One region of the Rhodococcus indonesiensis genome, then DNA from elsewhere that is predicted to be linked to it. Evidence: riboswitches for the same ligand, from Rfam matches in the RefSeq annotation. Region 1 holds a riboswitch; each other region holds the start of a gene.
The links. A riboswitch is a leader RNA that binds a small molecule or an ion and turns the genes downstream of it on or off. The one in region 1 is predicted to bind thiamine pyrophosphate.

Region 1 (10,073 bases):
CGGTAGCGCGTTCCAGCCGTAGGCGTCGGCCCACGGATCGAGTTCCGTGAGCTGGCGGTTGGCTACCGCGGCGGGCAGTGCGATGATCCGCGCGATGTCCGGCGGATTCTCCGACGCGAGCACCCGGGGGCGTTGACGGCCTGCACGTCGTCGGGGTCGTAGCGCGGGGTGATGGTCACGTTCGGATGGCGCTCGGTGAACGCCGCGATCAGAGCCTCGTCGATCTTCTTCAACCCTGCACCGTCGTACAGGGTCAACTCGATCGGATCGGTGCCGAGATCGATGCTCACTGGCCCCGGATCAGTCGGTACGGTCGCGGTGTTGCCGCTGCCCGGCGGCGCGCACGCCACCACCGTCGGCAGGACCGCGGCGCCGGCGAGGGCTGCGAATCTGCGCGCCCACCGGGCCGGGGTCGAGTGGTGTGAGTTCATAACTCCTCCGCATTGAGATGCGCATCACATTTCGGAAGCGCTTCCGAAGCGTATGTCGGAAGCGCTTCCGAAATCAAGGGAGATCGGTCTACCATCGGGCTTGTGTCCAATCGACCTGCTTCGTTGAGCCTCAGCGACGTCGCCCGGGAGGCCGGGGTTTCGCTGACCACGGCCTCACGCGCCCTCAACGACTCGTACGGCGTCTCGGCGGCGACGAAGGCGAAGGTCCTCGCCACCGCCCGCCGTCTCGACTACGTCGTCTCCCCGGATGCGGTCCGCCTCGCCGGCGGCCCGACCCGACGGGTGGCGCTGGCGGTCCCCCACCTCGAGCGCTGGTTCTTCGGTGAGATGGTGAGCGGCATCGAGACGGTACTCTCCGCGGCCCACTTCGACCTGTTGCTGTACCAGGTCGGCGACGCCGACGACCGCCACGACTTCTTCACCCGGCTGCCCGCCCGACGAAAGGTCGACGCCGTCGTGGTGGTCGCATTCCCGGTCGACCAGCACGAACAGGAACGACTCGCGTTGATGGGCGTCAGCATCATCGCCGCCGGCGGCCAGAACGCCGACTACCCCTACGTGTGCATCGACGACTACCGCGCGGGCCGCCTGGCCGTCGATCACCTTCTGGAACTGGGCCACCGGCGTATCGCCATGATCGCCGCCCACGACCCGGACCAGCCCGGCTGGCCGGCCCGCTCCGGCCGCTCGGCGGCGTACGTCGATGCCCTGACCGAAGCCGGGATCGCGGTCGATCACACTCTCATCCGCGACGTCGACTGGGGCGGCCTCCACGCCGCCTCGGCGATGGCCGACATTCTCGACGCGAACCCGGAGCACGCCCCCACGGCTGTGTTCGCGCACAGCGACGAACTCGCCCTCGGCGCGATCAGAACCCTGCGCCGCAGGGGCCTGCGGATACCCGACGACGTCTCCGTGGTCGGAATCGACGATCATCCCCTCGCCGCACTCACCGACCTGACCACGGTGCACCAATCCGTCCGCGAGCAGGGCGAGATCGCCGCCCGCCTGGTCTTGGACACGCTGAATCCCGGCCCCACTGCGGACGGTGGCGTACCCACCTCCGTCACGGCCCCGGTCACACTCACCGTCCGCGCCAGCACCGGCCCGGCACCGGACCGGAGGCGCCCGCCTGCGGCGACCTCGGACGGCCCTTCGCGCCGAGAACACGACCGCCCGGCGGCCGAACATCCCCAGGAGACATGATGCGACTCGCCCTTCCCGACCACTGGGTCTGGGACAGTTGGATGGCCGACGACGGCACCGACTACCACCTGTTCTTCCTCCGCGCCTCGCGCGCCCTGCAGGACCGCGAACGCCGCCACTACCGTGCCACCATCGGACACGCGACGTCACGGGACGGCGCGCAATGGACCCTGACCGCCGACGCGTTGGCGCCCTCCGACGCCCCCGCTTTCGACGACCTCGCGACCTGGACCGGCTCCGTCGTCCGCGACACCGACGGACTCTGGAGCATGTTCTACACCGGCGTCAGCCGGGCCGAGAACGGCCTCACACAACGCATCGGCCGCGCCACCTCCTCGGACCTGCTCACCTGGACCAAGGACCCCGACCTCGTCCTCGAGGCCGACGGCCGCTGGTACGAACGCCTCGGCGAGGGAAGCTGGCCGGACGAGGCCTGGCGCGACCCCTACGTCTTCGAACACGCCGGTTGGTGGCACATGCTGATCACCGCCCGCGCCAACTCCGGCGATCCCGAGGGCCGCGCCGTCGTCGGCCACGCCACCAGCGAGGACCTGAGCAGCTGGCACGTCCGACCCCCACTCTCGACGCCCGCCGGATTCGGCGAGATGGAAGTCCTGCAAACGCACGTCGTCGACGGGAAACCGATCCTGGTGTTCTCCTGCGCACCCAAGAACACCAGCGTTCACGCCGAACACCAGTCCGGGACCTGGATCGCCGAAGGGCAGTCCCTGCTCGGGCCGTGGAAGATCACCGAGGCGGCGAACGTCGACACCACCGACCTGTACGCGGTGCAGATGCGGCGGACACGAGACGGCACCTGGACGACGTGGGGCTTCGACAACGGCCACGGACCGCAATTCGGCACCATCTCGTCCTCGAGCCGCGTGCCGCTCATCGACACCGCCAGTTCGACAACCACGCACTGACACCACCCGCACCACTCACCTCACTCACTCGGATCGTCCGGCACGTTCCTGCCGGTGGAGGGACTCACTTTTCTCATGGCAACCATCACGTACGACCACGCGACCCGGCTGTTCCCCGGTTCGGACAGCCCCGCGGTGGACCGGCTCGACCTGCACATCGAGGACGGCGAATTCCTCGTCCTGGTCGGCCCGTCCGGTTGCGGTAAGTCGACCTCGCTACGCATGCTCGCCGGTCTCGAGGACGTCGACGGCGGTCGCATCACCATCGGCGGCCGCGACGTCACGCACGCCGAGCCCAAGGAACGCGACATCGCAATGGTGTTCCAGAACTACGCCCTCTACCCGCACATGAGCGTCGCAGAGAACATGGGCTTCGCACTGAAACTCGCCGGTACCCACAAGGCCGAGATCCGACGCCGTGTGAGCGAGGCCGCCGACATGCTCGACCTCGGCGCGTATCTGGACCGTAAGCCGAAGGCGTTGTCGGGCGGCCAGCGGCAGCGAGTTGCCATGGGCCGCGCCATCGTCCGCCAGCCGCAGGTGTTCCTCATGGACGAGCCGCTGTCGAATCTCGACGCGAAGCTGCGGGTGCAGACCCGGACGCAGATCGCCAAGTTGCAGCGCCAGCTGGGCACGACGACCGTCTACGTCACGCACGACCAGGTCGAGGCGATGACGATGGGCGACCGGGTCGCGGTGCTCCGGGGCGGCGTCCTGCAGCAGTGCGCGAGCCCGCGCGAGTTGTACCGGCGGCCGACAAACGTCTTCGTTGCCGGTTTCATGGGCTCGCCCTCGATGAACCTGTTCACCGTGCCCGTCACCGACGGGGGGATCAGCTTCGGCGATCAGGTGATTCCGGTGCCGCGGGCCACGCTGTCGGCGGCCGGACGTGAGGTGGTGTTCGGGATCCGGCCCGAGCACGTCGAACTCGCCGACGACGGACTCGAACTCGAGATCGACGTGGTCGAGGAACTCGGTTCGGAAGCGTTCGTCTTCGGGCGCATCCGGGTGGGCGCACGGCACGAACCGATTGTGGCCAGGGTCGACTGGCGAAACCCACCGGCGAAGGGGCAGGTCGTGCACGTGCGCATCGACCCGTCGCACGTCCACGTCTTTGCCACCACTCCCGGCGGCGCACGACTGTCGCAGTAGGCGCCGCAGCGAGCAAGCTCGGCACCGCGCTGTCGCCACCTTCGACAGGCTGCTCACCGTCGATGATGCTCATCTCGTCTCGAGTGACCGACCATCGGGATGCGAGTGACCATCGAGACTCGGGCGCTACAGCTTGGTCAGCGCGTCGCCCTTGTGCATCGCGATGTGATCGGTCTTGTCGCTCTTGATCTCGTACTGAGGGTGACTTTCGGAGCACCGCCGAGTACGTCCTTTGAACTCCACGTCCTCGGTGTGCTTCTTGACGATGACGCCCTCGACGTATCCGGCTTCGGAGTTCCATCGGACATGGTCGCCGACGGAGAAGTCAGTCGCCACAGCCCCTCCCTGGTCTGGATGCTGGTTCCGGAGATGCTACCCGGTGCACGGTTTCGGCGACGGCATCGCAAGGCCACCGCCGCTCGCCGGCGACCTCCCCGCGAGCGCGGTTCGGGCACCGGATCACCGGGTCGCGTGCAGGTTCCGGGCGGTCGGCGAGGTCTCGACCGTCGCCGGGTCCGGTTCGGTGCCGAGAATCCGGTCGGCGGTGCCGGCGGTGGTGACGGTGAACCAGTAGTGCTCGTTCTTGAAATGGTGGTGCCGATGATGACGCCACACCGCGCGGTAGGGCCGCGAGCCGGGTCGGTAGTCCGTGTGGATGAGGTAGTGCGTCCACTCGTAGATCGAGCCCAGGACACCGAGGGTCACGAGGAACGTCAGTCCCAGTCCGGGCCTGGGGAAGACGAGCCACGCGACGAGGACGAGCACCGGCAACAGCCACGCCAGGGTCTGCCAGGGGATGAAGACCAGCGGCACGTCGCGCGGGTCGCTGTGGTGTTCGCGGTGCTTGCGGGCCAGCAGCGAATCGAGCGTCAGCCGACCGACCCGGCGTGGCCGCCAGTGCAGGATGCCGACGTGGATGACCCACTCCACCAGCGGGAACACCAGCAGGGCGACCAGTGGGACCAACGCGTCCGTGACCTGCCAGTCGCCGACGAGGACCCGTGCGACGACCGCGGCGGCGAGCATTGCGCCGATCATCCACGGCGACGGGTGCCGCACGAACTCGGCGGCGGCGTCCCGCAGGCCCATCGAGGCGCGACGGCCCCGCCCTTCGGTCCGATTCGTGCTCATGTCCGGTTCCTCGCATCTCCGTGTTCGGCGTGCTCGATGGCGGTGGTCAGGGCCGACGTGCCCAGGTCGAGCAGTTCGCCGGCACTGCGTTCGGCGCCGTCCTGGTCGCGCGCGACGATGGCGCCGGCGAGCCGTTCGTAGAGGTCGGCGCGTCCGACCTCGGCGATCAGCACCCCGGCCATCGCGGTCATGGCCGGCTCGTACGCGTTGCGCAGGCTGTTGAAGATCAGCCGGAACGCGAGGGAGTCGGCGGCGTCGACGACGTGTTCCCAGAATCCGAGGGCGGCGACCTGCAATGCGACGGGGTCGTCCCCCGCGGCGAGACGTGCCACGGACTCGCGCAGTCGGAGTTCCGTCTCTTCGGTCGCGCGGGCGGCCGCGAGCCGGGCGACCTGGCGGCCGATGAGTTGCCGGGCTTCGAGGACGCTGCGGACGACGTCCCAGTCGGGTCGCCCGTCGCGCACGAGCAGTCGCGGGAGCAGTTCCGGCCCGGCCTGGGTGCGGAAGTCCCGTACCGAGGTGGCCTCCCCTTGACGCACCTCCACCAGGCCGGCGTGTGCGAGCCGGGAAATAGCTTCGCGGACAGCGGGCCTCGACACTCCGAAGGCCTCGGCGAGGTGGCGCTCACTCGGCAACGACGCCCCGGCGGCGAGATCGCCGCCGAGCACGCGGGCGGCGATCTGGTCGTACACCTCACCGGAGGCGGACTTGCGGGTGATCGGCTCGAACATCACGACCCGACCGTAGGCCACCGTCCGGACAGAGGTCAAGTGGTAAGACCAGTTCCCTTTGCGGCCGAATGTCACATTCCATCGGTCAGACCGACGGAATGTGACATTCGGCCACCCGGAGTGGTCAGCTGAAGCCCATCACCTGGTCGCCCCACACCTCACGCAGCACCTTGTCGGGGTCCGGGACGAGGGTGTCGGTGTTGTCGATCAGCAGGGTCATGCGCTTGTCGGTGTCGTACGGCGCCCAGTGCCGGGATCCGTCCAGGGCGGCCGGCACGCCGTGGTGCGCGAAGGCGAGCCAGCGACGCTGGATCCGGCCCGAGATCGTCGTCGCAGCCTTGCGGCCACCGAGCCAGAACGTAGGGTCACGATCGAGCGTCCCGAAATTGCCGAAGACGTACGGCAGTTCGGTGGCGTGACCGGCACCGATCCGCGCCGCCTTGAGCATCGGGGTCGCATGGTCGAACCGGTACACCCACGTCGGCGAGTGGGCGCTGTGCGCGTCGGCGATCCACACCACCGGCATCCGGAACCCGGCGTCGCGCGAAAGAGCCATTGCCCCCGACGTTTTCGTGACATCCGGATACGCGGAGATGATCTCCGCGATGCGGTCCGGCGGCAATTCCGGGTGATCCTCGGCGAGCGCGTCGAGCATCGCCTGCACGGAGGCATCGCTCACCGGCATCAACGGGGACTTCATGAAGCGGAAGATCGACGGCTCGTCCTTGTTGGAGCCGATGATCAGGGGGATCCGGTGCGCGAGCCCCTTCTGGAACGCCGCCACCGGGTACTTCGGCACCAGGTCGCGGTCGACCACGGGCGCCATCGCGAGCGTGCCGGGGAACTTCGTGGGAATCTCCCCGACGAGCACGTCGCCCGCGTCGGTCAGCGTCTCGTGCGGCATGTCCCGCAGCGCCCACACCCGCGCCGGGGTGAGGTCGAGGATCTCGAGGAACCGCTCGGCGACCCGGGCGGCCCGCTCGGACCCGTACGCCGACGTCGCCGGCGGACTCTGCGCGATGGCCCGGTGGAACAGCCCCTCCGCGCGGGGCACGGTCATCAGGGTGGTCAGCGACCCACCGCCCGACGACTCGCCGAACACGGTGACCCGGTCGGGGTCGCCCCCGAACGCGGAGATGCAGTCGCGTACCCACTCGAGGGCGGCGATCTGATCCCGCAGTCCCACATTGGATTCGAAGGTAGTTCCGGCGGTGGAGAACGACGAGAAGTCGAGGAAGCCGAGCGCACCGAGCCGATAGTTGACCGTCACCACGACGACGTCGCCGCGCTCGGCGAGCAACCGTCCGTCGTAGATCCGCTGCCCCGAGTAGCCGAGGACGTAGGCACCGCCGTGGATCCACACCATCACCGGCCGCGGCTCCCCGTCCGGCTCCGGCGCCCAGATGTTCAGCGAGAGGCAGTCCTCACCGATCGTCAGCCCCGGATCGATGGGGATCGGGTTGTTGCGTCCCTGCGGCGCGATGGGCCCGAAGCGCCGCGCGTCGAGCACGTCGGTCCACGGCTCCGGCGGTTCGGGGGCGCGGAACCGGAGGTCACCGGACGTCGGCGCGGCGTACGGGACGCCCTTCCACGTGTAGACGGAGCCGTCGCGGTAGCCGCGTACGTCGCCGTACTTGCAGCCGACGATGAGCGTCTCGGCGTCCACGGTCCCTCCCGAACGAACGGTCTGGGGCCAAGGTACCAACAACAGACAGGTTGCATGCGGACCCCGCCGACCCGGGCGACGGAGGCAGTCTGCGCCGAGTGCTATCGTCGGCTCCGTAGACACGGGGTGCTCCGCACATGCGCGGGGCTGAGATCACACCCGTCGAACCTGATCAGGTAATGCTGACGAAGGGATGTCCTGGCATGACCATGCCTGCCCGCGCGTCGGTCCCGGCAGGGACCGACCGCTTCACCGATCTGCTGTGGGACCGGACCAAGGTCCTGCGCGAGTCCATCGACGACCTCGAGTTCCTGCGCCGCCTCGGCGACGGGACGCTGCCGCTCGACGCGTTCCGCTTCTACATCGAGCAGGACGCCCTGTACCTCGCCGGGTACGCCAAGGCACTCGCCCTCCTCGCGGCGAAGGCCCCGGACCCGGGCACCGCCGCGTTCTGGGCGAACAGCGCGGCCACGGCCGCCACCGAGGAATCCGCCCTGCACCGGGGGCTGCTCACCGGCGGGGTCCTGCCGCCTGCCGAGGGCGCCCCCGCGCACTCGCCCGCCTGCCTCGGTTACGTCTCCTATCTCACCGCCACCGTCGCCACCGACCCGTATCCAGTCGGCGCCGCCGCGGTACTCCCCTGTTTCTGGATCTACGCCGAGGTCGGCCGCGATCTCGCCGTCCGCGCCGCCGACGTGCTCGCCGCGGATCCCGCCCACCCCTACGCCCAGTGGGTCACCACCTACGACGCGCCCGAGTTCCACGCCGCGGTCGCCGGCGCCCGCGACCTCGTCGACGCCGCGGCGGCGGCCGCCACCGACGTCGAGCGCGACGCCATGGCCGAGGCGTTCACCATCGCCACGCGCTACGAGCTGCTGTTCTGGGACACCGCGCTCAACACCCAGGAGTGGCCGGCCTCATGACCACGCTCCCTCGGCTGCGCCGCCGGTTCACCGTCCTGGCCGCCGTCACCGCCGCGCTGCTGCTCACCGCGTCCTGCGCCGGGAACAGCGACGATTCCGGTGACACCATCCGATTCGCCCTGGACTGGACGCCGAACACCAACCACACCGGCCTGTACGTCGCCCAGCAGGAGGGCCTGTTCGCCGACGCCGGTCTCGACGTCGAGTTCCTGCCCTACAACAACACCACCCCGGACACCCTCGTCGATGCCGGCAACGCCGAGTTCGGCATCTCCACGCAGGCGCAGGCGACGTTCTCCCGGGCGGCCGGCTCGCGCACCGTCTCGGTGCTCGCGCCGCTGCAGCACTGGGCGACCGGCATCGCCGTCAAGGCCGACCGCGCCGACCTGACCCGGCCCGCGGACCTCGACTCCCGCACCTACGCCGGCTTCGGCGACCCGGGCGACGAGGAGACGCTCGCCCAGGTGATCCGCAACGACGGCGGGCGCGGCGACTTCACCTCCGTCACCCTCGGCACCTCCGCCTACGAGGCCGTGTACTCCGGCACCGCCGACTTCACCGTCTCCTACCTGGCGTGGGAGGGCATCGAGGCCGAGCACCGCGGGCTGCCGATGCGGTACTTCCGCTACACCGACTACGGGTTCCCCGACGCCTACGCGATCGTGATCGACGGCAACGAGGACTGGCTGGCCGAACACCCGGACCAGGCCCGCGCGTTCGTGCAGGCCGTCCAGCGCGGCTACGAGATCGCCGCGCAGGATCCCGACCGCGGCGCGCGCGCCCTGATCGAGGCCAACCCGGGGGCGTTCTCCGACGAGGAACTCGTCTACGAGAGTCAGCGGATGCTGTCGGCCGATTACATGCGCGACGAGAACGGCCGTGTCGGCACCCTCACCCTCGAGCGATGGACCGGGTACTCCCGGTTCCTGTTCGAGAAGGGCCTGCTCGCCGGTCCCGACGGCGCACCGTTGACCACCGAGCCGGACTGGTCGACCTACTTCACCGATGACTACCTCACGCCCTGACCCGACCCGGAACCCCTGGCTGCGGCGCGTCGCCCCGGCCGCGGTGACCGTCGCCGCGCTGGCCCTCGGTTGGCAGCTGTACGTGGCGGTCAGCGGCATCCGCCCGCAGGTGCTGCCCTCCCCCGCCCGGGTCCTCGGGCAGGGGTGGGCGCACCGCGCCGACATCGCCGGTCACGCCTGGTCGACCCTGCAGGTCACGCTCGTCGGCTTCGCGGTGTCCCTGGCGGTCGCCTGGGCCCTGGCGATCGTCGTGGACTTCTCGCCGTGGCTGCGCCGCGCCCTGGTGCCGTTGTTCGTGGTGTCGCAGACCCTGCCGATCATCGCGATCGCGCCGCTGATGATCATCTGGTTCGGCTTCGGGCTGCTGCCGAAGATCCTGGTGATCGCGCTCGCCACGTTCTTCCCCATGGCGATCGGCCTGATCGAGGGCTTCGCCGCCGCGGACCGGGAGGCGGGCGCGTTGCTGCGCAGCATGGGTGCCTCGCGCCGTCAGGAGTTCCGATACGTGCGGCTCCCCTCGGCGCTGCCCCGATTCTTCACGGCGCTGCGCATCGGGATCACCTACGCCGTGGTCGGTGCGGTCTTCGCCGAGTACGTCGGCGCCACGTCGGGACTCGGGATCTACATGAGCACCCAGAAGAACTCGTTCCGGACCGATCTGGTGCTGGCGGCGGTGCTCGTCACCGCGATGCTCTCACTCGCGCTGTACCTGCTCACCTACGCCGCGGAGCGGGTGGTGGCGCCGTGGGCGCTGGCGACGAGGAGCCCCCGGTGAACGCCGTCGCCGTCACCGGCGTGCACAAGGCGTTCGGTGGGCGCACCGTGCTCGACGGCGCCGAGTTCGCGGTGGCCGAGGGCGAG
Region 2 (10,073 bases), 2.8 Mb from region 1:
CCCACCGACTCGGCCGCGGTACGGAGCCGGATCGGGTCGTCGACCGACACGGTGGTGTGCCGCGGCCCCGGGACACCGACGCAATCCAACACCGCCCGGGTGCGCGCCTTGTCGCAGGCCGTCTCGATCGCCTCGGGTGCCGGACCGGGAAGTCCGAGTGCGGCGGCAATTCGCGCGGCGGTCGGCAGGTAGTAGTCGCAGCTGGTGAGGACGCCGTCGATCCTTGCCTCGGCATCGATCCGCCGCGCCGCCTCGAGTGCGGCAGCCGGATCGTTGGTCTCGGCAGTCGCTACCGCACGACCGAGACGCAGCGGATGCGGGGAACCGTCCGGCAGGGTGTCCGGGTAGTGCTCCGGTCGTCGGGTCAGGAACGTGAACTCGACTCCCAGGTCGGCAATCGCTCTCGGCAGCAACGTTCCCATTGCTCCGACCCAACTCTCTACCAGCAGTAGGTGTGCCACACGTGGCCTTCCGCTCGCATCCTCCGCAGTACCCAGCGACACAGAAGCTACTGATAATCGTTGTCGTTAGCAAGACTGGTTGTGCCGGGGAATTCGGAGGCCGGTGCGAACGGTGGCCCCCGAAGGTCCGGCAGCTCGTGCCGGTCCGCCGACCGAGCCGGGGCTCGATACCACCCCGGCCGGCGACGCCGGGAAAGCCCGGAACAGCGCGGGAATCGGAAGCGTGACGAACCACCGGCGGGCCGCTCACTTCGCCGCGTCATGCACCTCGTGCAGGTCGGAGGAAGTCGCACGGAAGATCTCGGCACGGACCGTCAGGACGGCGTCCCGATGCGCTGCATCGGTGGCGACGTTGCAGCCGAGCGCGAGATCCTCGAGGAGGAGACCCCGATGGGCCGCGAGGATGCGTGAGGCGACGGACCGTGCCGCGCCCGGTGACGCGCCCGCGGCCTCGATCGCCGCGGCCATGGGGTCGAGCCATTCGGTTACCACGGGGACGAGGAATGTCTGCTGCAGCTCGGGATCCCGCGTCGCTGCGGTATAGATCTCGAAGAACATGGCGGTTCGCCGGCGCCCACCCGGCGTGTGCGCGTCTACCCAGGCCATCTCGAGCCCCTGCGAGATCACGGAGGTCACGTGGGCGGCGGTCACCGACGGCGACGACTCGTCCACCGAGAGATCGCGGATCCGCAGGAGCAGCTCCCGCGACGCGGCCAGATGGGTCACCAGAGTGCGGTCGACGATCTCGGCGATCAGGTTCTCACGACTGCCGAAGTGGTGGAGGAGATTTCTGGTCGACGTTTCGAGCCGCTCGGCCAGCGGACGCAGAGTGAGACCGAACAGCCCGCGCTCCTCGGCGTAGGCGCAACAGCCCTCGAGGAGTGCGCGCCGACGCTCGACATCCTTGTGGCGACCCATGCCGGCGAGTTTATACTCCACACGTTTCATGAATCAAACGTGGAAGGAAGAATGGTGATGCAGGCACTGTCCCGCGACGAGATCCTCGGGTCGTTCGTCAACAGCTCGCGCAGCAGGATCAGGACGGTGACGTTCCCACCCGACTTCGACGCGGTGCGCTGGGCGGAACTCGACTTCTTCGGCTGGACGGACCCTCGAGCTCCGCTCCGCGCATATCTGATTGCCCAGCGCGCCGAGCACACGGTCGGCATCGAGTTGCGCCAGGCCGACACCGACGGGTCCCGGTCGCGCAGCACGATGTGCACCCTCTGTCACGCCGTTCACCGCGCCGGTGGGACGTCGCTGTTCACGGCGCGCAAGGCCGGCGCCGGCGGCAAGGCCGGAAACAGCATCAGAACCTACATGTGCAGTAACTTCGCATGCTCACTGTATGTGCGGGAGCTGGCGCCTCTGCCCGGCAATCAGCCCGATCGAGCACTGCCCACCGAGACTCGGATCCGGCAACTCGAGACTCGACTCGGCGGATTCGTCGGGCGGGTGTTGGACGAGCAGGATCCGTGACCACGCTGTGCACTACCCGGGCGGCGCCGTCACCCGGGCGTCTTCACGCGAAGGACCACAGTCCCAGCGTGTCGCGCAATGTGGTCCCGGGGTATGCGGTGCGAAACAGGCCGCGGCGCTGCAGTTCCGGGACTACCAGGTCGACGAAGTCGTCCAGCGAATCCGGATACGCCGGACACATCAGGTTGAATCCGTCGCAGGCGCCGGCGACGAACCACTCCTCGATCCGATCCGCGATCGCCTCGGGCGTGCCGATCATCGTCGCGTGCCCTCCTCCGGCCGCGAGGTAGCCGAGCAGTCCACGCAGTGTGGGCCGGTGCGATCCGATGATCCGTTGCACCGTTGCGTAGCGACCCTGGGGGCCGGAGAACTGGTCGATGGGCGGTAGGTCGGCAACCGGCGCGTCGAGATCGTGGCCCGTGTAGTCCTGACCGGTGAAGACGCCGAGCTGGGCGAGCGCGGCGTCGATGTCGATCAACGCGTCCAACGTCGCCTTCTTTGCCCGGGCCTCGTCCTCGGTGCGACCGACATAGGGGACGAGGCCCGGAAGTATCGCGATCGACGCGGGATCTCGTCCGGCGGCGGCAGCGCGGCCACGCAGATCGGTGGCGAAGTCGAGCGCCATGGTCGAATCCCACGAAACCGAGTACACCGCTTCGGCGTGCCGCGCTGCGAGGCTGCGTCCGGTCTCCGACGCTCCTGCCTGGAACAGCACCGGACGCCCCTGTGGGCAGCGCGGGACGGTGAGCGGACCGTCGACGCGGAAGTGCTGACCGCGGTGCTCGATCCGACGGATGGCGTCGGCGTCGAGGTATCGACCGGCGGCGCGATCGACGGCGATGCCGGCCTCGTCCCACGAGTCCCACAGCGCAGTCAGCACCTCGATGAACTCCTCGGCGCGGCCGTAACGCTCGGCATGGTCCGGCAGAGCGTCGAGCCCGTGATTGCGGGCCTCCGCGTCGAACATCGAGGTCACGATGTTCACCCCGGCCCGTCCACCGCTGATGTGGTCCAGCGACGCGAGCATCCGCGCCGCATGGAACGGTGTGTAGAAGCTCGCGGACACCGTGGTGACCAGCCCGATGCGTTTCGTCGCGCGCGCCATCGCGGACAGCGCGGTCAGGGGTTCGAGAAACCACGTGGTCCCGGCCGTGTAGCTCGGATTCACGCAGTGACCGTCGGCGAAGAACACCGCATCGAAGCAGCCACGCTCGGCTGTCCGAGCGAGTTCCTCGAAGTAGGTGATGTCCCCGATTCGCTCCGCCGCGGACGTCGGATGCCGCCACGCCGCCGAATGATGGCCGACACCATGGAGAAAGGCATTGAGATGGAGGGTGCGGGACAGCATCAGTTCATCACCAGCCCGCCGTCGACCACGAGGTTCTGACCGGTGACTGCTCGCGACCAGTCGGAAGCGAAGAACAGGACAGCGGCAGCGAAGTCCTCCGGGGTGGTGACCTTCCGCAGGGGCGTGGAGGCGGCGATCAGTTCGAATACCTCCTCGGGGGTCGCTGCCGATGCGTCGGTGGTGCGCAGCAGCCCACCGGAGACCATGTTCACGCGGATGCCTTCAGGCCCCAGGTCTGCCGCGAATGTGCGGGTCAGCGACAGCAGTGCTGCCTTGGCGGCGGTGTAGTCGTGATACGGCACCACCGGGTTCTGGAACAGGTTGGTGCCGATATTGATGACGCTGCCGCCGCCGGCCTCGCGCATGCCGGGCAGAACCGCCTGGATCGTGTTGACCGCGCCGCCGACGATACCGTCGAGTTGAGCGGCGAAATCGCCGTAGCCAATCTGGTCGGCTCTGCGGCGCGCGTCGCCGTTGAAGGAGAAGTCGGGCAGCGCGTTGTTGACGACGGTGGTGACCGGTCGGCCGAAGTGCTTCCTGGCCTGTGTGAGCATGGCGTCGATCTGGGCGGGGTCGGTCACGTCGGCGGCCAGCGCGACAGCGCGGTCCGAGCCGATCTTCTGGGCAAGGGCGTGGGCGGCGTCGCTGCTGTTGCGGTAGTTGACTACGACGGCGGCGCCCTCGTCGGCGAACGACTGCGCGAGGTGGTGACCGAGACCGCGCCCGGCGCCGGTGACGAGTACCGTCTGGTTCTGCAAGAGCATTGTGTTGTTTCCCTTCGGTGGGAAGGGGTTCACCGCAGCGACGGACCACACGGCCGCGCCGGCTCGGCATCCCTTCGCTCGCATGATCGAGATCAGGTTCGACGGGTCTGTCTCTCAGCCGTTTCCGGCACCCCGTGTCGAGTCCGTCGCAAGACTACCCCGGTTATGCCCGTCCGTCGAACATCACTGTCACTTCGGGCAACTCACGAGACTGCCCGGGGTCCCAGCCGGCACGAGGACGACGTGCACGGCAGCATTGTTCCTCGCAGCAGGTCACGTCCACAGATCGACGAAGTGGTGGACAGGGCCGTGGCCGCGACCGACATGCAACTCCCTGCCTGCTTCGATGCCTGCGGTGAGCCACCGTTTGGCTTCCTCGAGCGCGGCATCCCAGCTTTCTCGCTGCGGCCGAAGGGTAGCCATGGCTGCCGACAGCGAGCAACCGGTGCCGTGCGTGTTCGAGGTGCGTATGCGGGGACTGTCGACCACGACCGCATCGTCCTCCCCCGCTACAGGGCCGATGACGGTGTCGTAGACGGTGTCTCCAGGAAGATGTCCGCCCTTGGCCAACACCGCCACCCCGTAGCGATCGGCAATCTCATGGGCCTGCCCGAGCAGTTCCTCCCAGGAGTCGGCCGGAGACGTGGAACTGAGGACTGCGAGTTCGGGAACGTTCGGCGTGATCAGATGGACCTGGGGAATGAGGTCTTCGAGCGCGCCTTCGGCCTCGCGGCTGAGCAACCGGTCGCCGCTGGTGGCGACGATGACCGGATCGAGCACAACCACGGGGGGCGCGACCGTGGCAAGCCATTCGGCGACGGCTTGCACCTGATCGGTCTCGGCGAGCATGCCGATCTTGACGGCGTCGACGGTGACATCGTCGCTGACCGCTTCGAGTTGAGCGGTGAGAAACGATGCCGGAGGAAGGTGGACACTGCGCACGCCGCAGGTGTTCTGGGCGACCAACGCCGTGACCACCGCCATTCCGTAGCCTCGATGCGCGGCAATGCTCTTCAGGTCCGCCTGGATGCCGGCGCCGCCGGTCGGATCCGTACCGGCAATGGAAAGCACTCGCGGCGGTGGAACAGCAGACATCGTCATTCGGACATCCCTTCGCTAGTACGAACTAGAGCAGGTTCGACGGGTGTGATCTCAGCCCTCTTACCCGGGCACCCCGTGTCGAGAGGATCATAGGCGTCGACTTCGTTCGGCGGCCCCGTGGGTCTGGGCTGTGGCGGGCCCACTTGCCGCGCCCACCCAGGCGGGCCGCACGGCAGAAGCGTGGGCCCGAGGACCGAAAGCGTTCGTGCGGAACGTTCTTGTCCAAGCAGTGTGCCGGTCGACCCGCGTCTCGCCGAATGTGCGAACTCGTCGACGGGTTTGCTGTTGGGGTGGCCGCAGACGGCAGGGGACATGGTGCGGCTGACCCCCTGACGGTAGGCTGGACGCTGTGAGTAGGGCCAGTTCGGCGCGCCAGCGGTTGCTCGCTTTCGGTTCCGGAGAAGACTTGTCGCGACGCGCCCGATTGTTGAGCGACGTCCACGACGCGGTGATGTCCGGCCGGACGCCGCCGGTGCCTCCGCGTGACGTTGTCGCCCGGTCGTGGTCGCGTCTCCAGGCAGACGGCGTCAGTCCCGCCCGGTGTGAGGACGTGGTACTCGCGGACGTCTCCGAACTCGAAGCGCGCCGTGCACGAAGCGCCCTGAGGTCGGTTCTGCCCGAACTACGCGGCACCTTGACCGAAATGGCGAGCGACGCGAACTTCATCGTGGTCGTCGCTGACTCGGACGGGGTGGTGCTGTGGCGAGAAGGTGCACGTGACGTGCAGAGGGAAGCCGACGTCCTCGGATTCGTGGAAGGCGCCCGCTGGTCGGAGAAGTCGGTAGGCACCAATTCTGTCGGCACGTCGCTGGTCGAAGACGCTCCGGTACAGCTTTTTTCGGCCGAACACTATGCCCGGTCCCACTACGGCTGGTCGTGTACGGGGTCACCGGTCCACGATCCACGCTCCGGCGAGGTCCTCGGCGTACTGGATATCAGCGGGTCGGCGATGTCGGTGCATCCGGCCACCGTGGCCCTCGTGCAGACGGCTGTGCGGTTGGCCGAGTCGATGCTCTGGCGCGAGCATGCCGTCCACCTCGACAGGCTCCGTACCGATGCGGCGCCGGTGCTGGCAAGGACGTGCGGGCCTGCCGTCGTCGTGGACGGTCACGGATGGGTCGTGGCAGCCAGCGGCATCGGCGTTCCCGAACGACTGGCCTCACCGGAGGCCGACCGACCGCTGCTCGTGCCCGGTCTCGGACTTTGCGTACCCGAACCGCTCGGTGACGCATGGTTGGTGCGCCGCCGCGCGGAACGGGCGGCCATCCGACTCGAACTCGACCTGGGGACGGCCCCTCGGGCGACGGTGCGGGGGGAGATGGAATGGACGCGTGCCCTGTCACCGCGGCACGCGCAGATTCTGAGGGTATTGGCACGTACCCGGTCGGCCGGCATCGATGCCGCGTCGTTGAGCGAGGCCCTGTTCGGCGACCGGGACCACATCGTTGCCGTCCGCGCCGAGGTCTCCCGGCTGCGCAAGAGCCTCGGCCCTGTGCTGACGCCCCAGCCGTACCGGTTCGCTGACGGTGTCGAAGTTCGTGTGATCAGGTGACATTCCGCCTCCGAACCTGGTCGCTCCGATTCGGCGCGGCGCGCGAGGCAGAGGTGCGCGCAGCGACGAAGTCGCGCAGGTCCGCACGTAGTCGGGGGTGCAGTCGTAAGGCGGCGGGGCTGTCGAGGATCTCCCCCAGCCGGGTCAGGTAACCGGCTGGGGTCATTCCGAATTCGACCAGAAGGTCTCCGGGACTTCCGCCGCCGTAGGGCAGCCAGCGACGGGCGAAGTCGATGATGCGGTCGTCTTCGGTGGCGGAACTCATGTGGGTCGAACTCCTGGCGGGTGCGATTCGGCGAGATGACTGAGGGGAGAAGTGAGTTCACGGTCGTGGTGGGCCATGGCGTCGGCGTAGAGGCGGCCGGCGCGATACGAGGAACGCACGAGCGGCCCCGCCAGGACGCCGGCGAAACCGATCTCCTCGGCGGCTTTCGAGTGTTCGACAAATTCTTCCGGCTCGACCCACCGCTCGACCGGGTGGTGTCGCGGCGAGGGACGCAGATACTGGGTGATGGTGAGGATGTCGCAGCCGGCATCGTGCAGGTCGATCATCGCCTGCTGCACTTCCTGTGGGGTCTCCCCCATACCGAGGATCAGGTTCGATTTGGTGATCAGGCCGAAGTCGCGGGCCGCGGCGAGCACACCGAGCGAGCGTTCGTAGCGAAACGCGGGACGGATCCGCTTGAAGAGCCGCGGCACGGTCTCGAGGTTGTGGGCGAGCACCTCGGGCCGGGAGTCGAACACCTCGGCCAGCAGGTCCGGCCGTCCGCTGAAGTCGGGGACGAGATTCTCGACGCCGGTGCCGGGGTTGAGGGCGTGGATCTGTCGGACGGTCTCGGCGTAGAGCCATGCGCCGCCGTCGGGCAGGTCGTCGCGGGCAACCCCGGTGACGGTGGCGTACCGAAGTCCCATCGCCTGCACGGACTCGGCGACGCGGCGGGGCTCATCCCGGTCGAGGTCGGCGGGTTTGCCGGTGTCGATCTGACAGAAGTCGCAGCGGCGCGTGCACTGCCGACCGCCGATCAGGAACGTGGCTTCGCGGTCTGCCCAGCATTCGAAGATGTTGGGGCAGCCGGCTTCCGCACACACCGTGTGCAGTCCTTCGCGTTCGACCAGGCTCTCGAGTTCGGCGTACGCGGGACTGTTCTTGACGCGGGTCTTGATCCAGTTCGGCTTGCGTTCGACGGGGGTTTGCGCATTGCGGACCTCCAGTCGAAGCAACCTGCGGCCCGACGGGACCGGCGCGTCGGGTGTTGTTCCAGGTATGGGATTCACGTTTCGTTCGATTCCTGGGCGTGGGTTCCCGCCGAACCGCGGTTCCACGCGGGTCCGCGGTTCGGCGGGACTTGCTACATGTTGATCGGACGGCCCAGCGCGGCCAGAACCGATTCGTGCATCGCCTCCGACAGCGTCGGGTGCGCGAAGACGACCTCGGCGAGATCGTCGGCGGTCGCCTCCAGGGATCGAGCGATGCCGAATCCCTGAATCTGCTCGGTGACATCCGGGCCGACCATGTGGGCACCGAGGAGTTCGCCGCTGTCGGCGTCGAAGATCGTCTTCACGAACCCGTCGGCTTCGCCGATCGCGAGCGCCTTTCCGGACGCCTGCAGATCGAACTGCCCGATCTGCAGGCGACGGCCGGTCGCACGGGCTCGTTCTTCGGTGAGACCGAGGCTGGCGACCTGCGGCCGCGCGTAGGTACAGCCCGGAACGTAGTCGCGGTCCAACGGCCGGACGTGATCCGCACCGGCGAGCTTGTCCACACACAGGACGGCTTCGTGGCTTGCCTTGTGGGCGAGGCAAGGTGCGCCCGCCACGTCACCGATCGCGTACACGCCGAATGCGGTGGTGCGACACCACTGGTCGGTGGTGACGAATCCGCGATCGACCTCGACACCGAGTTCCTCGAGACCGAGGTCCTCGACGTTGCCCTGGATTCCGGCCGCGACGAGTACTCTGTCCACGGTCGACTCGTCGATCGTTCCGTCGGCCGACCGGACGGCCACGGTGACGGCGTTCGTGCCGACCGTCAGTTCGGACACCGAGGCGCCGGTGTGAATCCTGATGCCTCGCTTCTCGAACTGCCGCCGTACATGGCCCGCGACGGCAGCGTCCTCGATCGGCATGATCTGCGGGGCCAATTCGACGAGGGTGACGTCGGTGCCGAGATCGTTGTACAGACTCGCGAATTCGACGCCGATGGCGCCGGAGCCGATGACCAGCAAGGACTTCGGAAGCTCCGACGGGACCAGAGCCTCGAAGTATGTCCAGACCCGGTCGCCGTCGGGCACGACACCGGGAACCGAACGGGGCCGGGCCCCGGTGGCCAGGATGACGTGGTCGGCCCGGTACTCGGACACCGACTCGTCCGCGGCCGTCACGGCGACGACTCCCTTGTCGAGCAGCCGCGCCGACCCCCGGACGACGTCGATGCCGTTCTTCTTCATCAGGTAGCCGATGCCGTCGGACAGTCGCCCCGACACCGACCGGCTGAACTCGACGAGGCGTGCCATGTCGAATTCCACACCGCTGGCACTGAACCCGAGCGGCCGAAGGTTCGCCAGCGTGTGGGCGACATCGGCACCGTGCAGCAACGCCTTGGTAGGGATGCACCCCCAGTTCAGGCAGATCCCCCCGAGCCGGTCCCGCTCGACGACGGCGGTGCGCAGACCGTGCTGCGCAGCACGGATGGCCGCGACATAGCCACCCGGCCCGCTCCCGACGACGATGACGTCGTACTTCTCTGTCATGGTGTACCTCTCAGACGAGCATCAGCGCGGGTGACTCGACGAAACGCCGGAGTTCTCGCAGGAAGGTGGCGCCGAGCGCGCCGTCGATCACCCGGTGGTCGCACGAGAGCGTGACGGTGAGCATCGTGCGCGCAACGACCTGACCGTCGACGACGACGGGACGCTCCTGTCCGGCACCGACTGCGAGGATGGCGCCCTGCGGTGGGTTGATGATCGCGTCGAATTCCCGCACACCGAACATGCCGAGATTGGACACCGTGAAAGTGCCGCCCTGAAACTCGTCGGCCGTCAGTTTCCCGGTCTTGGCCTTGGTCACCAGCGACTGCACCTCCCCGGAGATCTCGGCGAGAGTCTTGCCATCGGCCCCGCGCACGATCGGGGTGATCAGACCCGACGGCAGTGCGACAGCCACCGAGATGTCGGCACTTGCATAGCGCAGCACCGACTGTGTCGCCTCGTCGAACTGAACGTTGACATCGGGTACCTTCCGCAGCGCCGCGGCACACGCCTTGACGACGAAGTCGTTGACCGACAGCTTGACGGCGGGCACGGTCGCATTGATCTTCGTCCGCAAGGCGAGAAGGTCGTCGATCTGCAGGTCCGCGGTGAGCCGGAAGT
Region 3 (10,073 bases), 2.3 Mb from region 1:
TCGGCGCTGTCGAACGTCATCGACGACACCCCGCGGCCGGACGCGCGGTCGATCATCAGGCTGGCGCTGCAGAACCCGTCGAGTTCCTCCACCTTGGGCAGTTCGCCCATCTTCCACAGGTCGACGCCACGGTCCATGTGCGCCGGCTCGGTTCTGATCCACGTGACCCGGCACCAGGCCCCGCGATCCGAATGGTGGTCGCGATGCATGACGGCGATCTCCCACCGCGACACCTCCGTGGTGCCGTGGAAGATCCTGGCGGCCTCGTCACGTAGCGTGCGCACCGCTCCTTCGCTGGCGCGCATCGATTCGTCGTCGCGCCACGAACTGGTCGCGATGCACCGGCCCGAGCCGCGATCGATCAGCAGGGACATGCCGAGGCAGCCCTCGATGTCTGCCAGCGTGGGCATCACGGTGTCGCGTACGTGCCTGATCCCGGCATCGATGTACGACGGATGCGCGTGAATTGTGGTCGAGCGTGCGAACACGATCGGCACCCTTCTCCTCAGGGCGGTGCCGACGCGGCGCCGCCGGTCGTTGTCGTTCCCCAGGTTTCACCTTGCTCCCCCGATCCACTGGAGGCAATAGGCGCATTCCGCTTCGACCGGTATCGCCCGAACTGCACGATCCGGCCACCGCTGCCGTCCCTCGATCGTGGGAAGAGAACCACCCGTGCACCACTGCTCGCCGCCGCCGACGACGCCGGTGGTGCCGCGACGCGTGCGGCACCACCGGGTCCGGTGGGCGCCCCCGGGTCCGGTGGGAAACCGACCGTCACGGCCTCACATCGGGTCGTCTCAGGGCTCGAGCGGCGACGACGCCTGCGCCCAGAACCGCTTCGGGATGCGGCCCGCGTGCCGGGCCCGGAAGCCGGCCTCGACGGCGTGGCGCATCGCGGACGCCATGAGGGCCGGGTCCTTCGCCCGGGTCACCGCGGTCGCCAGCAGCACCGCGTCGCACCCGAGTTCCATCGCGAGCGCGGCGTCCGAGGCCGTGCCGATACCCGCATCGAGGATCACCGGCACCCCGGCGGCTTCGACGATCATCTCGATGTGGTGCGGGTTGGCGACCCCGAGGCCCGTGCCGATCGGCGAGCCGAGCGGCATCACGGCGGCGCAGCCGACGTCCTCGAGCCGTCGCGCCAGCACCGGGTCGTCGTTGGTGTAGGGCAGCACGACGAACCCGTCGTCGACGAGTTGCTCGGCGGCCGAGACGAGTTCGATCGCGTCGGGCAGCAGCGTGCGTTCGTCGGCGACGACCTCGAGTTTGACCCAGTCCGTTCCGAGCGCCTCGCGGCCGAGTTGTGCGGTGAGCACCGCCTCGGCGGCGCCGCGGCAGCCGGCGGTGTTGGGGAGCGGCGCGATGTCGAGGCGGCGCAGCAGATCGAGCACGCCGGTCCCGGACGCCGCGTCCACCCGGCGCATCGCCACGGTGGTCAGCTCGGTGCCGGAGGCGACGAGGGCCTCTTCGAGCACGGCGAGGTTCGCGGCCCCACCGGTGCCGGTGATCAGCCGCGAGGCGAAGCTGCGTCCGGCGATCGTCAGGGGCGGCAGGTCGTGGCCGGGGTCGGAGCCGAAGTCGCGCTCAGCCACCCTGCACCGCCGTCAGCACCTCGATCTGCCAGCCCTTCTCGACGCGCTCGGACCAGCGTCCCCGGGGGAAGACGGCACCGTCCACGGCGACGGCGACCCCCCTGTCGGGCAGCCCGAGCCCACTCAGCAACTCGGCCATCGTCGGCGCCTCGGCGAACCAGCGCTCCTCCCCATTGACCGTGACTCCCACCGTCGGCGCACCGTTCATCACACTCACTCCTCGGTAAATCGTTGCGGATCAGCATATTTCGCCACAGCGAGCGGTTCGTCCGCGAGCTCCGCGACCACCGCGTCCGCCGTGACCGGGGTCAGCAGCACGCCGTTGCGACCGTGCCCGGTCGCGGCGATCACCCGCTCGGACAGCCGGCCGATCAGCGGCAGGTTGTCCGGGCTCACGGGTCGTAGTCCCGCACTCGCCTCGTACAGCTCGTACTCGCCGATCGCCGGGAACAGCGTCTCGGCGTCGGCGATGAGATCCCGCACCCCCGCGACGGTGACCTGCGTGTCGTCGGCCTCGTACTGGGTTGCGCCGACGACGAGCCCGTCCGCGCGCGGCACCAGGTACGCGGGCCGGCCGTGCACGCTGCCGCGGACCGTCCGGTGTGGAGCGGGAGCCGCGCCCGGGCGGGTCCGCAACCGCAGGATCTCCCCCTTGACCGGCCGCACCGGCAAGCCCGGCCACAGCCGCGCCGAGGCGGCGCCGGCCGCGAGCACCACCCGGTCGGCGTCCAGGTCCGTGACGTCAAGGACCGGCTCGTCGACGAAGGTGACCCCGGCCGCGGCGGCCGCCCGTCGCAGCGCGTCGACGAGAACCCGGTTGTCCACGGCCAGCTCGTCCGGGGCCAGCAGCCCGAGACGGATGCGCGGGCCGAGCGACGGCTCGAGTTCACGCACCTCGGCGCGGCCGAGCACGCGCATCTCGTGCCCCTGGGCCGACACCCACTCGGCGATCGTGCGCAGGTCGGCGGCGTCGGCCGCGTCCAGCGCGACGGTCAGCGACGCAGTGGAGGTGAACAGGTCGAGGCCGGTCTCCCGCAGCAGCTCGGCGCCGAACGCCGGCCAGCGGGCCAGCGACGCGGCGCCCAGCTCGAGGACGTGTTCCTCACCCGGCCAACCCTCCGACAAGGGCGCCAGCATCCCCCCGGCCACCCAGGACGCCCCCGCTCCCGGGGACGGGTCGTGCACGGTCGCGGTCCAGCCGGCCCGGGCCGCGCGCCAGGCGATCGACAGCCCGATCACGCCTCCGCCGACAACGGATACGGTTCCCAACAGTTCGTCCACCTCACTCCCTGCGCCGGCATGATCCGGTTCAGGTGCTGACGGTCGGGGCCGGCAGGCCCCCTCTCAGCCCCGCGATCCCCGGGACTCCCGTGTCGATTCGTTCAGAGCAGAGACTACCGTCTCCGCCGTGACTACCTACCGCGGCAACCATCCCGCCCCCCGGGAACGCCTCGCGCAGGCCCGGCTCTACCTGTGCACCGACGCCCGTCGCGACACCGGCGACCTGGCCCGATTCGTCGAGGAGGCCCTTGCGGGCGGTGTCGACATCGTCCAGCTCCGCGACAAGGGCTCGGCAGGCGAGAAGAAGTTCGGCCCGCTCGAGGCGCGCGAGGAACTCGAAGCACTCGAGGTGCTCGCCGCCGCCTGCCACCGGCACGGCGCCCTGCTGGCCGTCAACGACCGCGCCGACATCGCCCTGGCCGCCGGCGCCGACATCCTGCATCTCGGGCAGGGCGACCTGCCGGTGCGGTACGCCCGGCAGGTCCTCGGCGACGACGTGGTGATCGGCCGCTCGACCGCCAGCCGGGCCCAGGCCAGCCTCGCCGACATCGAGGACGGTGTCGACTATTTCGCCAACGGGCCGGTGTGGGAGACCCCCACCAAGCCGGGTCGCACCGCGGCGGGCCTCGAGGTGCTGCGGGAGGTGGCCCGGTCGCAGCCGCGGCGGCCGTGGTTCGCCATCGGCGGCATCGATGCCGAGCGGCTGCCCGAGGTGCTCGACGCCGGCGCCACCCGCATCGCGGTGGTCCGCGCCATCACCGCGGCACCGAATCCGCGGGCCGCGGCGGCGGCACTGAAGGCCGCGCTGCCCGGCTGAAAGTCCGTCACAGCCAGTCGAGGACCGTCGACGGCGCCAGGGTCGGCACGTCCCCGGGCAGCCGGGCGCGCAGTCCCCGGTCGGCCGTCACCACCACGGTGAGCACCTGGTCCAGGACCGCCGACGTGCCCTTCGCCAGGACGGCCAGCTCGTCGTCTCCGCTGCCGGCGGCGGGGTGCACCAGGGTGCGGTCGTCGTCGATCACCGCTGCGCGGGCTTGCCCCTCGAGGACCGCCTCGATGCGGCTCACCCAGCCGAAGGACCCGCCGGGCAGCTCGACGGTGCGGGGCACCGACTCGGCCAGCTCCGCGAGCAGTCGTGCGGTGGCACCCGGCCGGTCGCGCCACCAGCCGTTCGGCCGCGAGCCGAGGACGTTGGCCGTGTCGAGCAACATCCGCACCGCCCGGGTCCGCAGGTCCGGCCAGGCGGCCGCGAACCCGGAGTGCAGGGACATGGTCTCGACGTCCGCCTCCGGCACCCAGCGCAGTTCGGTGCTCTCCCCGTTGAGGGTCGTCGCCATCGGGCTCGGGGTGTCCGCGACGACCGTGGTGTACGTCCATCCCCCGGCACCGCCGGAGGTGACCCGCTCGGTGCGCACGCTCACGGCAGCCGGGTCGATCCCGGTCTCCTCCTCGGCTTCCCGTACAGCCGCGGCGACGGGACTCTCGTCGCTGTCGCGGGCGCCGCCGGGCAGGGCCCACGTGCCGCCCTGGTGGCTCCACGCCGCGCGGTGCTGCAGCAACACGGCCGGGGTGCCGTCGGGCAGCGGTGCACGCAGCAGCAGCCCGGCCGCACCGAATCTGCCCCACCGGCGACCACCGTCGGGTCCGACGGCCCAGCCGTCCCCGTCACCTCGCATCGCGTCCGCCTCCCTGCCGCCCGGCCGCCGACCGCGAGCCGGGCGTCCACCGCCCTCGGACGGCAACGACATCCCATTACTGCTTATATGCTCGCCACACACAGTGCCACATCGGAAGGGGTGCTCTCGTGGACGTGCGCGTGACCCCCACGCTCGGCGCGGTCGCGGGTCGCCTCGAGCGCAGCGACGTGTCCGATCCCGTCGTCGACCACGACCGCCGCGCCGACGACTGGCGCGCCCTGCTGCGATCCACTCCCGCCGCACTCTTCACCCTCGGCGCGCTGCTGTCGGTCCTCCTCATCGTCTCGGGCATCGTCGCAGGTCAGACCGTGACGAGCCGGCAGGCCACGCACAGTCGGCTGCTCACCTCCGTCGAACCCCTCGCCGACGCCGCCCAGAGTCTCTACAGTGCGCTGTCCGTCGCGGACGCGGCCGCCGCCACCGGCTTCATCGCGGGCGGTATCGAACCCGAGGAGGTGCGGGAACGCTACACCCAGGCCGTCGGCGAGGCGTCCACCCAGCTCGTCGCCGCGGCCGGCGGAATCGCCGCCGACGACAGGGTGAGTGCCCGGTTGCTGGCGGACATCGCCGGCCGGCTCACCGTCTACACCGGCCTGGTGGAGACGGCCCGGGCGAACAATCGCGTCGGAAACCCCGTGGGCGCCGCCTACCTCGGCGAGGCCTCGTACCTGATGCAGTCCGAACTGCTGCCGATGGCGCAGGAACTGCACGAACGCAGCTCGTCCGCCGTCACGTCCACCCAGCGGGCGGCGGTGCAACCGCCGTGGACGTCGATCGGGATGCTGCTGGTGACGGTTGTCGCGCTGGCCGGCGTGCACGTGATCGTTTCGCGGATCAGCCGCCGCACCCTCAACCTCGGACTTCTCACGGCCATCGCCTCGACGGGGATCCTGCTGTGCTGGCTCCTCGTCGCGGGACTGATCTCGTCGAGCGCCACCCGGAACGCCGTCGAGCGCGGCGGCGAACCGCTCGGGGTCTTCACCGACAGCCGGATCCTCGCCCAGCAGGCCCGGACCGCCGAGACGCTGCAGCTGGTCCGACGGGACGTCACCGGCGAATACGACGCGATGTTCGACGGCAGCATGGACCGTCTCGAGGAGTTGCTCACCGGCTCCGCGGCCGCCGACGTGGAGTCCCAGGCCGAACCCGCCGGCCGCGCCGCCGAAGCGCGCACGGCTTGGCTGGCATCGCACGACCGCGTGCAGGCGGCACTCGACCGGGGCGACTACCCGGCTGCCGCGATCCTCGCCACCGGTCCCGGGCCCGACGAGGCGGCGGCCCAGTTCCACGCGGTCGACCGCGCCCTCGAACAGGGCATCGACCTCGCGCGCGCCGAACTGCGCGGCAACGAAGTCCGCGCCGCGGACACGCTGTCCGCGCTCGCACCGGCCGCGTGGGTGCTCACCGTGCTCGCGTGGCTCGGCGTCGTGGGAGGACTGGCGCCACGAATCCGGGAGTACCTGTGAACATCCGCAACGCCCTGCTCGCCGTCGCCGTCGCCACGGCCGTCCTCACCGGTGGGTGCGCGACGTCGCAACCGGAGATCGTCGCCGGTCCCGACGTGTCCTACACCGAACCGCCGTTGCCGGAGCGCGCCGCACTCGCGCCCACCGACATGCCGATTCCCCCGGAGCCGGACTGCGGCGACCCGACCGCCGGGCTGCGTCCCGACGGGGCGACGACCGGACCGGCCCTCGATGCGATCCGGGCGCGCGGACGCCTCGTCGTCGGGCTCGACACCGGCAGCAACCTGATGAGTTTCCGCGACCCCTCGACCGGCCGGATCGCCGGGTTCGACGTGGACATCGCCCGCGAGATCGCCCGGGATCTGCTCGGCAGTCCGGACCTGCTCGACTTCCGGATCCTGAACTCCGCGGACCGGGAGCAGGCCCTGCAGGATTCCACCGTCGACATCGTCGCGAAGACGATGACGATCACGTGTGCCCGACGTGAGCGCGTCGACTTCTCCACGGTGTACTTCGTCGCCCAGCAGCGTGTCCTGGTGGTCAAGGGCTCCGACGTCCGGGACGTCGCCGATCTCGCCGGCCGGCGGGTGTGTGCGGTGCGCGGCACGACGTCGCTCATGCGTCTGCGGCAACTGCAACCGTCCGCGGCGATCCTGACCGTCCCGTCGTGGGCGGACTGTCTCGTCGTGCTGCAGCAGCGCCAGGTCGACGCCGTCAGCACCGACGACACGATCCTCGCCGGGCTCGCCTCCCAGGACCCGTACCTGGAACTGGTGGGAGCGCCGCTCGGAACCGAGCCCTACGGCATCGGGATCGCGCAGGGCCGTGAGGACCTGGTGCGGTTCGTCAACGGCACCCTCGAACGGATCCGTCGGGACGGCACGTGGACGCAGATCTACAACCGTTGGCTCACCGTCCTCGGTCCCGCCCCGGCGCCGCCGACCCCGACGTACGTGGACTGAGAGAACGCATGTCCGACACCGACGACGACACCGGACCGGCGACAGCACCGGCGGCACCCCCGGATTCCGGTCCGGCGACCGCACCGAGCGCCGGGCCGGGAACAGCACCGAGCATGGGTCCGGGTACAGCACCGAGCATCGGTCCGGGCACAGCACCGAGTATCGGTCCCGGTACTCAGCGCAGCCGCCGGGGAAGCGTGCCGTCGCAGCGGTCGTCCTCACGCCGCTCCCGGTCGCGGTTGCCGTCGCGGCGGCGACTCGCGGGTCTCGTCGACATCCCCGTCCCCACTCCCGTCGACCCCGAGTCCGTCGTCCTGCGCGACCCGCACGTCGCCGAGGGCAAGCGGTTCTGCTGGAAGTGCGGCAAGCCGGTCGGCCGCAGCACACCCAACGGCCCGGGCGCGACGTCGGGCCGATGTCCTTCGTGCGGAACCCCGTTCGAGTTCACTCCGCTGCTCGCGGTCGGCGACGTCGTCGGCGGGCAGTATGTGGTGCAGGGCTGTCTCGCCCACGGTGGTCTCGGCTGGATCTACTTGGCGATCGACCGGAACGTCAGTGATCGCTGGGTGGTCCTGAAGGGCCTGCTGCACTCCGGAGACGCCGAGGCGCAGGCCGTCGCGCTGGCCGAGAAGCAGTTCCTCGCCGAGGTGACGCATCCGAGCATCGTGAAGATCTTCAACTTCGTCGAGCACCCTCGCCCCGACGGCAGCCCGATGGGCTACATCGTCATGGAATACGTGGGCGGGCACTCGCTGCGCGAGGTGCTCGACACCTGTCCCAAGCCCTCGCGGATGCCCGTCGAACAGGCCGTCGCGTACGTCCTCGAGATCATGCCGGCGCTGAGCTATCTGCATTCGATCGGGCTCGTCTACAACGACCTCAAGCCCGAGAACATCATGGTCACCGAGGAACAGCTCAAACTCATCGATCTCGGTGCCGTCACCGGCATCGAGGACTACGGCTACCTGTACGGAACGCCGGGCTTCCAGGCCCCGGAGATCGTGCGCACCGGCCCGACCGTGGCGTCCGACATCTACACCGTCGGCCGGACCCTCGCCGTACTGACCCTCGACATGCCGTGGACGCAGGGGCGTCCGGCCGACGGCCTCCCGACGCCGGCCGAGGCGCCGCTGCTGGCGGAGTACGAGTCCTACCACCGGTTGCTGCTGCGGGCGATCGATCCCGATCCGCAGCGACGATTCGAGTCGGCCGACGAGATGGCGAGCCAGCTGACGGGTGTCCTGCGCGAGATCCTGTCGCAGCAGACCGGCGAGGAGCATCCGGGTCTGTCGTCGGTGTTCAGCCGGCAGCGGACGACGTTCGGCACGGACGAGGCTGTCGGGCGCACGGATTCGATCGTCGACGGTGTCGAACGGGACGAGAAGCTCGCGGCGCGTGATGTGGCGGCAGCGCTGCCCGTTCCGCTGCTCGATCCGCTCGATCCGAGTGCGGCACTGCTGGCGGCGGCGGTGCACAGCGAACCTCAGCAGACACTCGACGCGCTGCGCCACGCGCGCGACAACGGCATCGAGCGCGTCGTCGGCACGGCCGACGTCTCGTTCTCCCGGGAGATCACGCTCGCCGAGGTCCGTGCCCATCTCGACCTCGGGCACGGCGCGCGCGCCACCGAGATCCTGGGCAAGCTGGAACGTGACCTGGGAGCGGACTGGCGCATCGACTGGTATGCCGGTCTCGCCGAGCTGATCAACGGCGAATACGAGTCCGCCTTCGGCAGATTCGAGAAGGTGCTCGCCGCGATGCCCGGCGAGACCGCACCGAAGCTCGCTCTGGCGGCCACCGCCGAACTCATCCTGCAGCATTGGGAGAGCGAGGATCCCGATGCCTGGCGCGCGTTCTGCGAGAACTACTACCGCACCGTGTGGCGCACCGATCACAACGTGGTGAGCGCCGCGTTCGGCCTGGCGCGGCAACTCACCCTCCGCGGCGAGCGGGCTGCCGCGATCGCCGCTCTCGACCAGGTGCCGCCCAGTTCCCGGCATCACGCTGTCGCCCGGATGACGACCGTGCTGATCCTGCTGCACGACCGCCCGGTCGACGAGATCGAGGAGGCCGACCTGCGCGAGGCCGCGCGGCGGGTGGAGACGTTGTCGCCGGAGGAGGGACGGCTCCTGCAGATGCGCACCCTGGTGCTGTCGATCGCTCTCGACTGGGTCCGCGCGGGGCATTCGGCACGCCGCCGATCGGACCCGATTCTCGACGTCCCGTTCGACGAGAGGGGCCTTCGCAGCGGCACCGAGTCCGGTCTGCGAGACCTGGCCCGCAACGCGCCGACCCGCGCCCACCGATTCACCCTCGTCGACCTGGCCAACGCCATCCGCCCCCGCAGCCTGCTGTGAGCCGAGCGGGCGGATCTCGCGGCATCGGCCGAGTGGGCTCGACGACAACCTCCCGCTCGGCGCGGAATCCGCCCGCTCACCACCGCTGTGGACAACCCCGAAGTTGTCCACAGTCCGGTGACCGGGGGTTCCGCAGCGGCCGGACGCCCTGCATCGTGTGCGTCCGTGCATTCCTTCGACGCTCCCTTCCGGGGCACCGAGGCGATCGCGTCCGGTGCGCTGACCGCCTACGAGTTGCGGCACGGATTCGTCCGCCTGCACCGTGATGTCTACGTGCGGCGCGGTGTCGCGCCCACGGCACGCACCAGAGCCCGGGCCGCCTGGTTGTGGTCGGCGGGCAGGGGAACGCTTGCCGGCCTGTCGGCCGCGGCGCTGCACGGGACGAAGTGGATCGACGGCTCCGCCCCGGCGGAGCTGCTTCGGGCCGGTCACGTGCGTGCGCCCTCCGGCATCGTCGTCCGGCAGGGCATCCCCGACGACGACGAACTGTGCCGCGTGGACGGAATGACGGTGACCGGTCCCGCGCGGACGGGGTTCGACCTCGGCCGTACGGTGAAGGGAGACCGCGCTGTCGAACTCCTCGACGCCTTGTGTCACGCCACCGGCGTGATGCCTGCGGAGATCCGCGAGCTCGCCGGTCGGCACGCGGGAGCGCGTGGGGTGTCCGCACTGCGGCAGGTGCTCGGCCTAGTCGACGGCGACGCCGAGTCGCCACCCG

Region 2: it holds a riboswitch for thiamine pyrophosphate, as region 1 does, so the genes downstream of both, ACM26Y_RS21230 (3-oxoacyl-ACP reductase) here and ACM26Y_RS08850 (TenA family protein) in region 1, are expected to answer to the same signal.
Region 3: it holds a riboswitch for thiamine pyrophosphate, as region 1 does, so the genes downstream of both, thiO (glycine oxidase ThiO) here and ACM26Y_RS08850 (TenA family protein) in region 1, are expected to answer to the same signal.

What each region holds. Positions count from the first base shown of each region.
Region 1 is NZ_CP180630.1:1,885,708-1,895,780, reverse strand. Features, by position in the region: gene ACM26Y_RS08895 (extracellular solute-binding protein) at 1-123, opposite strand, end outside; gene ACM26Y_RS08890 (hypothetical protein) at 63-431, opposite strand; gene ACM26Y_RS08885 (LacI family DNA-binding transcriptional regulator) at 534-1,658, shown strand; gene ACM26Y_RS08880 (glycoside hydrolase family 68 protein) at 1,655-2,584, shown strand; gene ACM26Y_RS08875 (ABC transporter ATP-binding protein) at 2,660-3,736, shown strand; gene ACM26Y_RS08870 (DUF2945 domain-containing protein) at 3,863-4,072, opposite strand; gene ACM26Y_RS08865 (sterol desaturase family protein) at 4,196-4,867, opposite strand; gene ACM26Y_RS08860 (FadR/GntR family transcriptional regulator) at 4,864-5,598, opposite strand; gene ACM26Y_RS08855 (carboxylesterase/lipase family protein) at 5,723-7,264, opposite strand; TPP riboswitch at 7,377-7,475, shown strand; gene ACM26Y_RS08850 (TenA family protein) at 7,468-8,187, shown strand; gene ACM26Y_RS08845 (ABC transporter substrate-binding protein) at 8,184-9,212, shown strand; gene ACM26Y_RS08840 (ABC transporter permease) at 9,193-9,987, shown strand; gene ACM26Y_RS08835 (ABC transporter ATP-binding protein) at 9,984-10,073, shown strand, end outside.
Region 2 is NZ_CP180630.1:4,641,421-4,651,493, forward strand. Features, by position in the region: gene ACM26Y_RS21210 (ATP-grasp domain-containing protein) at 1-422, opposite strand, end outside; gene ACM26Y_RS21215 (TetR family transcriptional regulator) at 708-1,379, opposite strand; gene ACM26Y_RS21220 (FBP domain-containing protein) at 1,437-1,940, shown strand; gene ACM26Y_RS21225 (LLM class flavin-dependent oxidoreductase) at 1,984-3,288, opposite strand; gene ACM26Y_RS21230 (3-oxoacyl-ACP reductase) at 3,288-4,052, opposite strand; TPP riboswitch at 4,105-4,197, opposite strand; gene thiD (bifunctional hydroxymethylpyrimidine kinase/phosphomethylpyrimidine kinase) at 4,326-5,153, opposite strand; TPP riboswitch at 5,144-5,239, opposite strand; gene ACM26Y_RS21240 (GAF domain-containing protein) at 5,578-6,705, shown strand; gene ACM26Y_RS21245 (DUF3263 domain-containing protein) at 6,698-6,970, opposite strand; gene lipA (lipoyl synthase) at 6,967-7,980, opposite strand; gene lpdA (dihydrolipoyl dehydrogenase) at 8,055-9,455, opposite strand; gene ACM26Y_RS21260 (2-oxo acid dehydrogenase subunit E2) at 9,466-10,073, opposite strand, start outside.
Region 3 is NZ_CP180630.1:4,170,770-4,180,842, forward strand. Features, by position in the region: gene ACM26Y_RS19160 (antibiotic biosynthesis monooxygenase) at 1-497, opposite strand, end outside; gene ACM26Y_RS19165 (thiazole synthase) at 798-1,592, opposite strand; gene thiS (sulfur carrier protein ThiS) at 1,585-1,800, opposite strand; gene thiO (glycine oxidase ThiO) at 1,806-2,873, opposite strand; TPP riboswitch at 2,862-2,974, opposite strand; gene thiE (thiamine phosphate synthase) at 3,001-3,690, shown strand; gene ACM26Y_RS19185 (NUDIX hydrolase) at 3,698-4,549, opposite strand; gene ACM26Y_RS19190 (hypothetical protein) at 4,678-6,036, shown strand; gene ACM26Y_RS19195 (glutamate ABC transporter substrate-binding protein) at 6,033-6,998, shown strand; gene ACM26Y_RS19200 (tetratricopeptide repeat protein) at 7,007-9,355, shown strand; gene ACM26Y_RS19205 (DUF559 domain-containing protein) at 9,521-10,073, shown strand, end outside.